Algoriphagus sp. Y33: one gene and its partner. The protein of the gene in region 1 interacts with the protein of each later gene in a pairwise test. Links are inferred from orthologs where the notes say so. Each region holds a gene or a part of one and is shown in the gene's direction. Other genes may lie near its edges. The genes, in order: topA and ID165_RS15445.

Region 1 (7,507 bases):
GCAGGGGGCCAATAAGCATAGGATTAAATCCTCCTCCGCTCATTCCGCCACCGCTCTTGCCACGTCTATCCTCTACATTGGAGCTACGTCTTCTTCCTTCCCATTTCATCTGATTATATTTTGTTTTTTAAAGGCCATATCATATGCTCGCCTGTCGTCGGACAGGGAATCTCCCCGGGTTTATAATCATCCCAGTGAGTGACTTTTGAGTCATGCTCGATTTCATTGCATAAAAAGTTAGAATTTGTTTAAAATTAACCAAATTCAACAATTGAACATTGTCTTAAATTTATTTCAAAAAAAATAATCTAATCGCAAAATTTATGAATTCCGGAATTATTCGAAAACTTTCGCTCAGCTTGGCTCTTGGCTTGGCATTTACTGTTTTGCATGCCCAAACAGGAGTTGGGGTAAAGCCTGAGAAGGGAGCTAAACTTTATCTGGATGGCTCAAAGAAATCCTTAGAGAAAAATTGGGTGTATTGGGAAGGCCCAAGATTTGGGGCGGAAATGCCTATCAAATGGCTCGAGGTAACGGATCCTGTAGATGGGGGCAAGGCTATCAGCAGTAATGATCCTGCGGCAGCGGGAGGTTTGTATGGGGCAGCAGATATTGTGACCAAAGACAAGTTCAGGGATTTTAGGGCTCACGTTGAGTTTTTTATAAAAGATGAAGGAGGCAACTCCGGTGTTTACTTGCAAAACAGATATGAGATCCAGATCCTAGACGGAGATTACGGTGATCATGGTATGGCTGCACTAATCAATGAACATATACCTACTTCCAAAGAATACTATGGTTTGGGTAAGTGGAATGCTTATGATATTGAGTTTAAAGCGGCACGTTTTGAAAATGGCCAGCTGGTAGCCAAGCCCAGGGCGACAGTCTATCTGAACGGTGTGAAAATCCATGAAGACAAGGAGATACAACAAGTATGGGGCGGTCCAAACTCCGGTTTGGACGGTGGAAATGACGGTGGAAAGGGAATTACGGATACTCCCGGTGGGTTAAAGTTGCAGGCCGAAGGGCACGATGTGTTTTACAGAAATATCTGGATCAAAAAGCTTGATTTGGACGGAAAGTCTACTGACTTCTAAACTAAAAAGGCCCTAAATCCATACCATTCAGGGCCTTTTTGTTTAATCTGATTCTGTTTCAAACAACATTTGAAAGACTGTTTGTTCTTCCAAGATTTTTTGAGGCTAAATCTAAATCAGACACTTGGTGAATAAAGCAACTTATATTTCTCAGCTACAAACTGAGTTTACAATGGGGAAACTTTAGTCGGGGCAATCATAATTTGGGTAGTTATATTCTATAAAGGGCACTCAAAAGGGCACTCAACGGTTTAGCCATTTGATTTAATCGAATTATGCATTAGAAAATCTGCTGAGGCTTCAAACCGCCTAAAAATCAGTCGCTATGTTACATTTTTCGCTCTCACCGTAGCGGTTGCTACGACTAGATCTCCAAAGTGACTGATTTTCCCGCAGTTTGAACCCTTCCCGAAAAGAATCGGGACAGGCTGCTATTAATCCTAATGCAAAGTCAGGGTTAAAATCAAATTTTGGTTCCACGGCGATGGATTCATTCGAATATTTTGGGCTAGGCTTCGGGATGTAAAGTTCCGAATTTGGAGAAGAATTTTCGGGTAGAGAGAATGTGAGGGTTTGGATTGTTGGCTTCACTTTTCAAATTATCTCTGAATTATAATCCAAATATAGAGTAACTGTGTTTGATAATCCGATCTATCTATAGTTTTTTTTGATAAAAATGGAAAAAGTGGTTTTTACGGGGGGGGCGAGCTGCCTTGATATTATTTTTAATTATTGAATTATCTCTTTCAAGATCCCGGTTCCAAAGCCGATCATTTTCCAATCTGATATTTCCAAATCCATTACAGCCATCATCCCAGGCTGCAATCCCAGATAATGCTCCCCGGAAATGTGCGCTAGAAGCAGACTAATGGTAGGATTGTGGCCTACCAAAAGGCAAGATTGCACAGAGGAAGAAGTTTTTTCAAGTAGTTCGATCATATTGCCCATGTCGCCTTGATAGATCACCCGTGTGAAGATACTCTCCTTAATAATAACGTGTTTCTCTATCAAATTAGCAGTTTCCAAGGTGCGTTCTGCGGTAGAGCAATACATCAAATCAACGGATTTTAGGGTTGGAACTAAGCCTTCGGCCATGCGGATCAGGTTTTCTCGACCTTTTTTGGTGAGTTGTCTTTGAAAATCCGAACCTTGGGAAAAACCTGCTTCTCCGTGTCTGAGTAAAAACAATTGCTTCATGATAAGTGATTTATAACCTCAAAAGTAATTGTTACTTTAATCAAAAATCCCACCAATTCGGGTCTGCTTAATTTTAAATATTTGGACGAGAATACAATGCCATCTATTTTTAGCTTTTCTAAACGGGCTTGAATGCCCAGAAATATTGCTTTTTATGTCAAAAAACCTTGTTATCGTCGAGTCACCAGCCAAAGCCAAAACCATTGAGGGATATCTTGGCAAGGACTATAAGGTAGCATCCAGCTACGGTCACGTGCGGGATCTGCCTAAAGGCGATAAAGCGATCGATATTAAAAATAGATTTAATCCCACCTATGAGGTCACGGCCGACAAAAAGGAGGTGATCAAAAATCTCAAAGCTTTGGTGAAGGATGCAGAAACCGTCTACCTAGCGAGTGATGATGACCGTGAAGGAGAGGCGATTTCTTGGCATCTAAAAGAAGTATTGAAGCTGAAGGATGAGAATACCCGAAGAATTGTGTTTCGGGAAATTACCAAAAATGCGATTACCAAAGCAATCGAAAATCCGAGAGGAATTGATATAGATCTGGTAAATGCACAGCAAGCAAGACGTATTTTGGATCGATTGGTAGGGTTTGAACTTTCTCCCATACTTTGGAAAAAAATCAAAACAGGACTTTCTGCAGGTAGGGTTCAGTCGGTAGCAGTTCGTCTTATCGTAGACCGGGAGCGGGAGATAGAGAAACATAAGGCTAAGTCCAGCTTTCGAATCACGGCTATTTTCGAGGTAGAAGGAAAGACATTCCAAGCAGAACTTCCTAAGAAATTCGATACTAAAGCTGAAGCTGAGGAGTTTTTAAAGAAATGCCTTGAAGCTGATTTTTCGGTAGCTAATCTAGAGAAAAAACCGGGGAAAAAATCTCCCGCAGCACCTTTTACCACTTCTACACTTCAGCAGGAGGCGAGTAGAAAGCTTTATTTCTCAGTGGCGCAGACCATGTCTGTAGCGCAGAAACTGTATGAAGCAGGTAAGATTACTTATATGAGGACAGACAGTGTGAATCTGTCTGATGACGCTATGGCTTCTGCCAAAAATGCGATTCATGATTCATACGGTGACAAATACCATAAATCAAGAAAATTCACAACAAAGTCAGAAGGTGCCCAGGAAGCTCACGAAGCCATCCGTCCTACAGACTTTGCCAACTCCCATGTTTCGGGAGAGCGTAACGAGCAACGCCTCTATGAGCTGATCTGGAAGCGTTCTATCGCTTCGCAGATGGCAGATGCGGAATTGGAGAAAACTATTATTACGGTTGATATCTCCAATCAACCACAAAATCTTGTTGCTACCGGAGAAATCATCAAGTTTGACGGATTTCTTAAAGTGTACTTGGAAGATACAGATGATGAGCCGGAAGAGGATGACAGCAACGATGGCAAGGCACTTTTGCCGCCTTTGACTATTGGTCAAAATTTAAATCTTCAGGAAATGAAAGGCAGGGAGACATTCTCCAGACCTGCTCCGAGATATACAGAAGCATCGTTGGTAAAGAAGTTGGAGGAACTGGGAATCGGGCGTCCGTCCACTTATGCACCTACAATTTCTACCATACAAAGACGTGAATATGTGATCAAGGAATCCAGAGATGGCACGCCTAGGGAATATGTTGAAATGATCATTGCCAAGGGAGCATTCAAGGATGCAACCAAAACTGAAAATACGGGAGCTGAGAAACAGAAACTTTTCCCTACCAATATCGCAATGGTGGTGAATGACTTCTTGGTAGAGCATTTTCCAAATGTTATTGACTTTAGCTTCACAGCAAGAGTAGAAAAGGAATTTGATGATATCGCAGCAGGAGGGCAAGTTTGGCAGGATATGCTGGATTCTTTCTACGGGGATTTCCATAAGAATGTAGAGGATACCGAGCAGGTTTCCAGACAGGATATCAACTCAAGCCGGGAACTTGGGAATCATCCGGTCAGTGGAAAGCCGATAATTGCCAGACTTGGTAAGTTTGGTCCATTGGTTCAGATCGGTGATGCTGAAGATGAAGAGAAACAGTTCGCCAGCTTAAAAAAGGGGCAGTTTATTGAGAATATCACCCTGGAGGATGCACTTGAGTTGTTCAAATTACCTCGTGATATCGGGATGTTTGAGGATAAGAAAATGGTGGCAGCCATAGGAAGATTTGGCCCCTATGTTCGTCATGATGGCTCATTTGTTTCGCTTCCAAAAGAAATGGATCCACTAAGTGTCACTGAAGAGGAAGCAATCCAGCTGATCAAAGACAAACGTGAAGCAGATGCAAAGAAACATATTAAATCCTTTGATGAGAATCCTGAAATTCAAATTTTGAACGGTAGATGGGGGCCTTATATCAAGATGGGTAAGAATAATTATAAGATACCCAAGGATAAGGAAGCTGAAGCATTGACATATGAAGAGACGATTCATATTATTGAAAATCAGCCTGAACCTAAGAAAAAGGGCGGGCGATTTGCCAAGAAAAAGTAATTAACACAGCTAGTTTGGACTTTATATAGACAAGCCTAATTCAATTCTATCAAAGATTGTTTTAGGCTTGTTTCTGTCTCGGAGGAATTTTTCGGCTTTAGCGCAGACAATTTTTAAGAGAACTGTAGCTGATTACGATATCGACAGGCTAATTCCATTGGCCACATTTTTTAGCTAACACCAGATGAGCCATTTGGATGGGTAGTAACAGTTACATGGGGTGGGAAAGGGTTGGTGAGCTACTTCCTTTTGATTATTACCCTAAAGAAATTAAGTCAGGTGAACAATTGTGGATCCTGAAACAAGTTACTTTAAAAAATCTGGCTGCTTATAGCTGGGATTTGGATAGGTGTAGAAGCCTTCACCGGATTTGACTCCCAGTTTCCCCTGATCCACGTAGGTTTTGAGCAATGCTGCAAAAGCTCTCGACGCCTGATTTCTTTTGGAGTTGGTGATGTGCCATGCCGTATCCAATCCTACCTTGTCCAAGATCCCAAAGGGGCCTGCCGCCATATTGAAATTTATCATCCAGGATTTATCTACAGCTTCTACTTCTGCTATTTCTCCAGTCAATAGTCTGCCTGCAGCATCGATCCAAGCTATCAACAACGTATTGAAAATGTAACCTGGGTTTTCTTTTTTAATCAAAATAGGTACTTGATTCAGCTTTCTTCCAAGATCATCTAAAATACCAATCACCTCTACAGCAGTACCCACATGCGGCATAATGTCCACAACTCTGGAATGAAATACATCATGAAAGTGAAATGCGCAGAATTTCTCCGCCCTTCCCGATATTTCGGCAAACTGAGATGGAAGTAGGTAAGAGGTATTGGTCGTAAAAATAGTATGATTTGCGGCCAGATTTCCTATTTCTTTCCATACGTTCATTTTGACTTCAGAATTTTCAGTTACATTTTCACTGACAAGATCAACCCGCTGAAGTGCTTCTTTAAGATTCCCTGTGAAAGAAATTCTTTCCATAGCTAGGATTGCCTCTTCTTTATTTAACCGGCCTGAACGGATCATTTGAGCTACTGACTTATTCATGGTGTCCAAAGATTTTTTCAAACTTTTCTCTTCAATATCAAAGACATTGACCTGATAGCCTGAAATTGCAGCTTGCAAAGCAATTCTGGTACCCATGTTACCGGCACCTATAATACCTATGGTATAAATGTTCATTAGGATTTGATTTTCTATGAATTAAATGGTGAATCCACCATCAGCAGTAAAAACAGATCCGGTGGTATATGAGGAGGCTGGTGAAGCTAAGAATAAGGCCATAGAACCAATTTCATCTGCAGTGCCCATTCTCTTGATGGCTAGTTTTTTCATCACCATGTCCATGATTTTCTCATTTGACCATAGCGGTTCAGAGAATTTGGTTTCGATCAATCCGGGACAAATCACATTCACCCTGATTTTTGCTTCTCCCCATTCTTTTGCCAAGACCTTGGTCATGGATATTAAAGCTGCTTTGCTTACGCTGTAGATTCCCAATCCATGTTCAGGTGAAATTCCGCCTATGGAACTGATATTTATTACCGAAGCATTGGAAGATTTTCTGAGATGGGGCCAGCATAGTTTTGAGAGCTCGAAAGGAGCCTTGAGATTCACATTCATTATTTTATCAAAAGCTTCCATACTCGTTTCATGTACAGGTCCGAAAACGGGACTTGTCGCAGCATTATTGACTAAAATATCAAGCTGTCCGCATGATTCAATTGTTTTCTTTACCAATCCCGGCAGCTCCTCCATATTTCCTACATTACAAGCTATGCCCTGTGCTTCATATCCTTTAGCCCGAAGCCTGCCGGCCATTTCATCCACAGCTTCCTGTTTTCTACTGCAAAGCACCACTTTTGCGCCCGCAGCGGCAAAAATTTCGCTTATACTAAAACCGATTCCTTTACTGGCGCCGGTGATGAGTGCGACTTTTCCCTGGAGGGAGAATAGAGAAGAGAGATCCATAAGTAGGTACGTTTTCTTCCTTCAAGATAAAGAAAGATAAAGAGTAAGCCTGAACGAATGCATATTATTGTCAGTTTAAATAGATATGAATTTCAGAATCAAAATAGATGACTATGAAATCAAGCATGACTCTCTGATGATTAGCCATGCGATCTGCCTGCCGTCTTTAGGCAGGGATTCTCTGTCCGACGACAGACGGGCATCTACCCGCTAAAAAACAAATTATGATCATATGAAATCGAGCATGACGAATAAGGTCACACAACTTGTCCCGAACTTGATTCGGGAGAGGGATGATTATTCACCGAGCGAGATTCCATCTGAACTCTTAAAACAAAATATAAACAGATGAAAGAAGTGATTTTTGAGGAAATCGGCAGAGCCGCGGACGTATTGAAGGTGAGAGAAGCACCGGCACCCGAGCCAGAAGGCCATGAGGTTCAGATAGAAGTAAAAGCAAGAAATATCAATCCCTCCGATCTGATGTTTATAAGGGGGCGGTATGGGATTCAGCCTGATTTACCGAGCAGTGCAGGTTTTGAAGCAGCGGGAATAGTAAGTAAGCCAGACGCTGAGGGAAAATTCCCTGCGGGAACCAGAGTGATGTTTACAGCTCAAGGGACTAATATGGGTACTTGGAGAGAGTACATTACACTTTCTGTCAAGCAAGTTATCCCTATGCCGGAAGGCATGTCCTTTGAAGTAGCCTGTCAGGCTTTTGTTAATCCCGTAACTGCGGTGGCTATGGTCAATAAAT
Region 2 (7,423 bases), 2.2 Mb from region 1 along the record:
GCCCATCTATGCAACAAATGAAGATGGGACATTGGAAATAGACGATAACGGCAACCCTATCATAAGACCCGGTGATGGAAAAGATCCAAATCGCCCGCTGCTTTCAGGAATGTTCGGCTCTTTTGGCGATGCTCCCGGTGGATTTTCTGAAGAAATAAAAGAAATCATGATCTCCTTTGGTGTTGAATACAACTACAATGACAAGCTTGCTCTTCGCACAGGTTACTTTTATGAAAACCCCAGCAAGGGTGGAAGAAAGTACTTTACCATGGGTGTTGGGTTCGACCTGAAAAAACTTGGATTTGACTTCTCCTACTTAGTTCCCCAAACACAAAATCACCCCCTTGCGGAGACTTTACGGTTCTCTTTAATGTACGATATCCCTAATTAGACATGATTTTAGACAGGTCAAAGGCTCCGGAATTCAACGTTCCTGAGGATTTTGAACTATTGCCTCCTTGGAAATTCAAGCTTTCAAACGGAGCAAAGTTCTTTTACATTCCTACACCTGGTTTGGATGCGGTCAAGATCGATGTGCTCTGCAAAGGTCAACGAGCTTCTCTTCCCTTAGGGAAAACGCTTGTGCCTTCCTTCACTCTCCAAATGGTACAGGAAGGCACAGCCGAAAAAGATGCGGGAGAAATCGCCGAGTTTTTTGATTTCTATGCTGCGGAAGTTTATCCCTATTTGACGTTCTCTTATGAAGGACTTGGGCTTTTGTCTACAAAAAAACACCTTTCTAAGGTACTGGAAGTATTTATCTCTTTATTTACTAAAGCCAGTTTTCCTGAAGACATGCTGGAAAAGCGTAAATCACAGCGAAAGCTCAGTATTCAGCTTGAAAAAGAAAAAACATCTTCCCGAGCTAGCCAAGTATTTAGAAAATGCCTTTTCGGAGCCAGCCATCCATATGGGGCGGAAATCAACGAAACCCACGTAGACACGGTTACAAGGGATCAGTTGATCTCTTATTACGAGACATTACTTTGGCAGGATTTGGAGATTTTCGTCTCAGGGAATTTCGATTCCGCTGAGCTGGAACATCTATGCGAACAATTCAGCCTATTGCCCAACAGGACTGTCTCAGACTCCGTACTTCTACCCGATATAAATACGCTTTTGGCTGTAACAGAGCCCAAAGAAAAGTCCGTACAAAGTAGTGTCCGAATAGGTGGTTGGTCTATCCCAAAAGCCCATCCTGACTTTATTGCACTCAGTGTCTTTAACACAATTCTAGGAGGATATTTTGGTTCTCGCCTTATCAAGAATATTCGCGAAGACAAAGGTCACACATACGGAATCTACTCCTCTCTTACCGAAATCGGTGACTCTAATTACTGGGTAATAGCTGCCGATGTACAAAAAGCATTTTATCCTTCCGTAGTCAAGGAAATTTACCACGAAATCCAAGTGCTGACTCAAGTGGAAATCGATGCAGATGAGCTTGAAGTGGTCAGAAATTATTTGATCGGCCAGATGCTGAAACAGTTCAGCACTGCATTTGATTTGATAGATCGGTTCAAATCCGTACATCATTCAGGAATGGATTTCGACTATTACACTGAGAAGCTTGCTTATCTTAAGGAATTTACAGCAAAGGACATGCTTCATATTGGACAAAAATACTTTTCAAATCCGCCGTTCATTGAAGTAATCATCGGCTAATCATGTGAGCTTAACATAAAGCCAAGAGATATCTAACCGGAAAAACAGCCAAAGTTTATACAAACTAAACTCAACACCTTTCATATTGATTTCTTTGGCAAGTTTTACAAAGCCTTTTGCCACCTGAAAATTAGCAGACCATAGTGCATGCTTCAATTCATAAATGATACGTTCCGAAAGCGCATCATTTTCTTCCGCACTTTTGTTCATTTCTTTGATTTTCTCACAAATTCTAAGTGTACTTGGAAGCATCTGGGACCGGTACCGGCGATATTGGTTTGCAGACAGAGAATCCCCATGTTTCCTTTTTAAGACACCGATGTGAGTCGAAAAAGCTACACGATAACTTCTAGCCAGTCTCAATTGAATATCAAAATCCTCATAGGAAAGTGTAGCATCGTATCCTCCTACTTGCTTGAGAATAGCGGTCTCGAAAACCATTGTAGGAGCAGAAATACAACTTCTCCTAATTAGCGTTTCGTACAGCTTATCAGTCGAAATTTTCTCTTCTAAATCCTTATAATCCGCAGGTTTGTAAAATATACTCTCCTGCCCATACTCATCCAAAATAACAGCGTCAGAGAACACAAACGCTGCATCAGGGATTTGATGTAGTTTTTCAATCGAAAGCAACAGATGATTGGCATACAGAAAGTCATCACCTGAAAGATCAACTACAAATTGGCTGTCAACCTGATTTAGAATTTCATTAAACAACTGACAATAAGGATCGGAAACGCTCTTGTAAATAGCTTTGACAGGAAGTTTATCATCATTATTTCCCACCCATTCCTTGATGATAAACGAAGTCTGGTCCTTACTTCCATTGTCTACAATAATTAATTCCTTATGCCGGTAATCTTGTAACAGTACACTTACCAGTGCCTTCTCGATCCATTTTTCATGGTTGAAAGCAATACAAACAACAGTAACTCTATCGTTAGACTTCATACTAAAGCTTCTTATCCCAAGTGATCTTATTGCAGATATCATTTGAGAAACGCGACTTGAAGAACATTAAGCTGTGATTTGCTCCTTCCTCGAGATCTGACGAGCCAAGGTCTATAAAACTTACTTTTTGCTCAACCGCTAATTGGAAAAGCTCATTTAAGATCAACTCACCACCGATCTTTACAGGGATTTTGGGATTGATCGCAGACAGAAAATAATAAAGGGAATCGCTCGTGAGCTTGACACAAAGAGAATACCCAATGGCTTGACCATCCTTACTTAAAGTAATCAAAAAATACCTATCCGGATATTCTGAAACTTGCTGTACAATTCTATTTTCATCAATCGCAACCTCATAGCCCTTTTGAGCATTCCAAGACCTTATTTCTTTCAAAAAGCCAAAGTTGGAAATGGAAGAATGGCTGGTTTTCAAACCGGAACTCTTGCTTTTCTTTTGAATCTTCATTGACTCCTTTTGCACAAGTTTCTTAATTTTCTTTTTCCCGATAAAAACATGATGACTTAATACTTTCTTATGTTCAAAACCACTTTTAAATAAAAGATAGTTTATCAAATCAACCTGAGGTTCATAAGGTTTGGGTGACTGGGTGATAGAAATTGTGTGGACACTGCGATGATTCATTTCTTCGACTATCGCCAATATAAAAGCTTCCAAAGAAGCGGAGCTCAATCCGTCATGTATCCAAAGACCACCAAAAGGTGATTGCGGAAGCGATACGGCTTCACCTCTCTTTGAAATTGCGAAAGTGATTATTGCTTTAGGTTTCTGCTTTTTCTCCCAAATAAAATCCAGTTGATCCTGATATGCATCACTTGGAGTATTGCTCAAAAAATAGTCCTTATCCTCTTTCAAGGCTGAAACCACCCGAAGCTCGTGGTGTTCACTTATATCTTTCTTGAAGCTTTCCAAAATAGTCTAGGTCTCTGATATAATCATCTTCTGAAAAGGCCCGATCCGACATCCCCAGCAATACCGAGTTGGGCGAAAATCTGGCAACTAACCAATTTAGCGGTGGAATATAAACCCCCTTCTCCGGCGAATCAAGTTCAAAATAAAAAACACCTCCCAAGGCAGAATGAATTTCCAGCTGAAGCTTACCTGCTACAGCCACGATTACCTGGGATTCTTTCCAGTGGGCGTGATTGCCCCGGCTTTCTCCTTCCTTTACATTTGAAATCCAAAAACACCGCTGGATCCCATCCGGAAAAAGAATCAGATTCTCCCAAAAGTGAAGATTTCCTGTTTCAGTGGAATTTCCGGGAAGAGTAAACATATAAGGTGCTTGCGCAGTAATTGATTCAGGCATTTCTTCTAATTTCCATTAGCTAAAATTAAGATAATTCGAATGGATAAACTGTTACCCATTTGTTAATTTTCTAAATTCGCTATTCAACAAACACCAACAAATCTATGCCGGACTTCGGCGAACTCTCTGCACTTGACGACACATTTTTTACTGTTTCCAGGACCAGCGAAGGTCTTTACAAAGACAGAAGCAGCAAGTTTCACTATTATTCCTTTCCGGTGAGAAATGAAGAGGAAATCAAATCCCGTTTGGGTGGCCTAAGAAAAAAACACTTTGACGCCAGGCATCATTGCTTCGCATGGACGCTGGGGAAAGACGGAGAGCAATTTAGAGCAAACGATGATGGAGAACCGAATCATTCCGCAGGAGATCCTATTTTGGGCCAGATTAGATCCAATAACCTGACCAATATTCTAATTGTAGTAGTCCGCTACTTTGGTGGAACGAAACTCGGAATAAGCGGTTTGATCCAAGCCTATAAAACCTCTGCCGCTATGGCAATCGAGGAAAATGAGATTATTGAAGAGCAGGTTAAAGCTTCAGTTGCCATTCATTTCCCATATCCTGTGATGAATGATGTAATGAAACTTATCAAAACTTATGACCTAAAGATTATTACCCAGGAAATGACGCTGGATTGCCAAATGCAATTGGAATTCAGAAAAGGGATTCAAGAACTAATCGTCAATTCACTTGAAGAGATTGAGGGGCTTCAGTTGACTAACGCATAAACAATTCATCCAAATAGCCCTCAGTTCTCAGCTTTTTGAAAATCTCCAGGCATCCCCAAGCGTCGGTAGCAGCGTACCGCTGCTGCTTGATGGTTAACACTTCCGCTTCCCAGTTAGAAACTTGCTCAGACTTGGAAATACGGATGCCAAGAACCATAGCACAGAGATTTCGCACTCCAATATTCATAAAACCGACTCTTTTCAGCTCATCATTCAGATCGAAAAATGAATTGGCATAGAAAGAATCCGTAAGCTTTGCCAGTCCTTTGATATCATCATGAACTGCAGCACCAACTTTCACTATACTCTCTTTTTCAAGAATATTCCGAATAGAATCAGGAAAACCAATTTTATTTAACCGAAAGAGAAACGCTTGTGTGGATGTAGAAAGCTGGAGTAAGGACACCTGGTTTATTACCCCTTTTTGAAAAGCGGGCTTAGTTTCAGTATCAAATCCAATTACTCGCTGCTGGACAAGGAATTCAGCAACCTCCTCCACATCCTCAAGTTTCTCTATTAAAAACATTTCTCCCTCAAACTGTCCCAGCGGAAGGGCGTTTACTTCTTCTTTTGTAATCTTAAATGGAATCATACCAACTTTTCTTCGTCTTCTACATCGTCGTAATAGGTAATCCCGATTTTGAAATAGCCATAGAGAATGGTCATAAAGGGACTAATAATATTAAAAAAGCAATAAGGTGCGTATGTCAAAGTAGCCACACCTAACACTGAAGCCTGTGTAGCACCACATGTATTCCAAGGAACTAAAACCGACGTCACTGTTCCCGAATCTTCTAAAGTTCTACTGAGGTTTTCAGGTGCTAACCCCCGTTTTTTATACACATCTGCGTACATCCTACCAGGAACTAGAATAGCCAAGTATTGATCTGAAGTAGTGATATTAAAAAACACACAGGTAGCGACTGTGGATGCTATCAATGAACCAATACTGTGCACTTTCTGAATCACCGCTTCTGCAAGGACTCTCAGCATGCCGCTTTCTTCCATAATTCCTCCAAAAACCATTGCTGCGATGATCAGCCAAATTGTATTCATCATCCCTCCCATACCACTGGTTACCAGCAATTCGTTGACCACGTCATTGGTAGTAGAAATACTTATTTCTCCATAGAGCGACATCATTACAGCTTTGAAACTCTGATAAGCATAAGATGCGTTTTCATCGGCAATCAGGCGAATGATATCAGGCTGGAAAAACAATGCAAAAACCCCTCCCAGAAGAGCTCCTGTAAGCAAAGCAGGAATAGCGGGCACTTTCCTCACAATCATCACAATGACTAGTATCGGAACAATAAATAACCAACCGGTCACATTGAATTTCTCCGATATTACATCTGAAATAACCTGTACATCATCTACAGTGCCATTTGTCTCATAATTCATGCCGATCACTACGAAAATGATAAGCGTAATAGAAATAGAAGGAACAGTAGTCTTCGCCATATAACGGATATGGGTAAACAAGTCCGTACCTGCCATAGCGGGAGCAAGGTTAGTTGTATCAGAAAGCGGTGACATTTTGTCCCCAAAATAAGCCCCGGAGATAATCGCTCCCGCTATTATTCCTTCTTCAAAACCCAATGCTTTTCCTATCCCTAACAAAGCGACACCCACCGTCGCCACGGTGGTCCAGCTACTTCCTGTGGCTACGGAAACGATAGCGCTGACAATACATGCCGCCACCAAGAATATCGTCGGGTTAAGAATTTGAAGACCATAATATATCATAGCCGGCACAATACCGCTTAGCAACCAAGTTCCCGCAAGAGCACCAATTAGAAATAGAATCAAAATACTGGACATCGCCGCACTGATGCTTTTAATAATCCCATCTTGCAGTGTCTCCCAATTAAACCCTAAACGAAATATTGCCACCACAGCAGCCACCATAGAGGAAAGGATAAGTACGATCTGGTTGGAGCCCGAAAGACCATCTGTACCGAATACTTGTATATTCAATACCAAGAGTACAATCAAAAAAACCAACGGAATCAGTGCGTCAAAAACTTTTGGAGAACGTTTAAAACCTTGCATTAATCGGGGTTTGGTGAGTTAAGGACTTGAATCTAATGAAAAATTATTAATTACATCTTGGACAAAAGTACTGAGAGCTCCTTCCCTACCTGCCAACCTATTGCACACCCCATTTCGCCAAGACGTACCCCAGCCGCTGTTTTAACGCCTACTTGCTGAATAATTGGAGATTTTATTTTGCCAAAAGCCATAATACCAGTCCATTCAGTATCCCAAACAATAGATATTCCAAGAAAGATCATCTGTTTTGTAAGTGCTTCCAGATGAGATTTATTTTAGGATTTACTTTAAACTCCATGCTTTTTTCTCCTTCAAAATCCACATTCTCCGCGCCTCCCGGAAGTAGTCTAGCGTCAATCAGTCGAAAATAGATGTTGCCCTTATCCATATGGAATGTCCCTTTCCAGGGAATTTTGAAAAGGAATTAAAATAGATTTAGTATTTTAAATAAATTTAAGAGATATAATCCCAATATACCATGAGAAAAATTGACGCATTATTCCATGAATACGGGCTAAGTCATCAAAACATGACAAATAAGCTAATTCACTGGTTCTGTGTACCTGCAATTTTCTTCAGTATTGTAGGACTGATTTTCAGCATCCCTCGCGGCCCTCTTCCAGAGCTAATGCCGTTCCTCGGCAATTTTGCCAATTGGGCCACAGTAGTTTTGGCTTTGGTATTGATCTATTA

The links.
Region 2: the proteins of topA (region 1) and ID165_RS15445 interact in binary tests that used the Escherichia coli proteins (3 or more experiments, as listed by UniProt). The link is inferred for Algoriphagus sp. Y33 from one-to-one orthologs.

What each region holds. Positions count from the first base shown.
Region 1 is NZ_CP061947.1:1,666,028-1,673,534, forward strand. Bases 2,137-5,112 are described here. They hold topA (type I DNA topoisomerase), read left to right. Parts: upstream 2,137-2,448; coding sequence 2,449-4,776; downstream 4,777-5,112. Other genes in these bases: ID165_RS06700 (histidine phosphatase family protein), read right to left, coding at 2,137-2,294; ID165_RS06710 (3-hydroxyacyl-CoA dehydrogenase NAD-binding domain-containing protein), read right to left, coding at 5,083-5,112. In the rest of the region: ID165_RS06690 (neutral zinc metallopeptidase), read right to left, coding at 1-109; ID165_RS06695 (DUF1080 domain-containing protein), read left to right, coding at 324-1,097; ID165_RS26655 (hypothetical protein), read right to left, coding at 1,407-1,688; more of ID165_RS06700, read right to left, coding at 1,827-2,136; more of ID165_RS06710, read right to left, coding at 5,113-5,961; ID165_RS06715 (SDR family NAD(P)-dependent oxidoreductase), read right to left, coding at 5,983-6,750; ID165_RS26895 (hypothetical protein), read left to right, coding at 6,836-6,964; ID165_RS06720 (zinc-dependent alcohol dehydrogenase family protein), read left to right, coding at 7,099-7,507. UniProt on the Escherichia coli protein: Releases the supercoiling and torsional tension of DNA, which is introduced during the DNA replication and transcription, by transiently cleaving and rejoining one strand of the DNA duplex.
Region 2 is NZ_CP061947.1:3,851,973-3,859,395, forward strand. Bases 2,970-5,861 are described here. They hold ID165_RS15445 (YigZ family protein), read left to right. Parts: upstream 2,970-4,048; coding sequence 4,049-4,675; downstream 4,676-5,861. Other genes in these bases: ID165_RS15435 (hypothetical protein), read right to left, coding at 2,970-3,547; ID165_RS15440 (FdtA/QdtA family cupin domain-containing protein), read right to left, coding at 3,519-3,944; ID165_RS15450 (3'-5' exonuclease), read right to left, coding at 4,665-5,267; nhaC (Na+/H+ antiporter NhaC), read right to left, coding at 5,264-5,861. Also shown: type IX secretion system outer membrane channel protein PorV, read left to right, coding at 1-391; ID165_RS15425 (pitrilysin family protein), read left to right, coding at 394-1,665; ID165_RS15430 (glycosyltransferase), read right to left, coding at 1,666-2,616; more of ID165_RS15435, read right to left, coding at 2,618-2,969; more of nhaC, read right to left, coding at 5,862-6,730; ID165_RS15460 (DUF962 domain-containing protein), read left to right, coding at 7,209-7,423.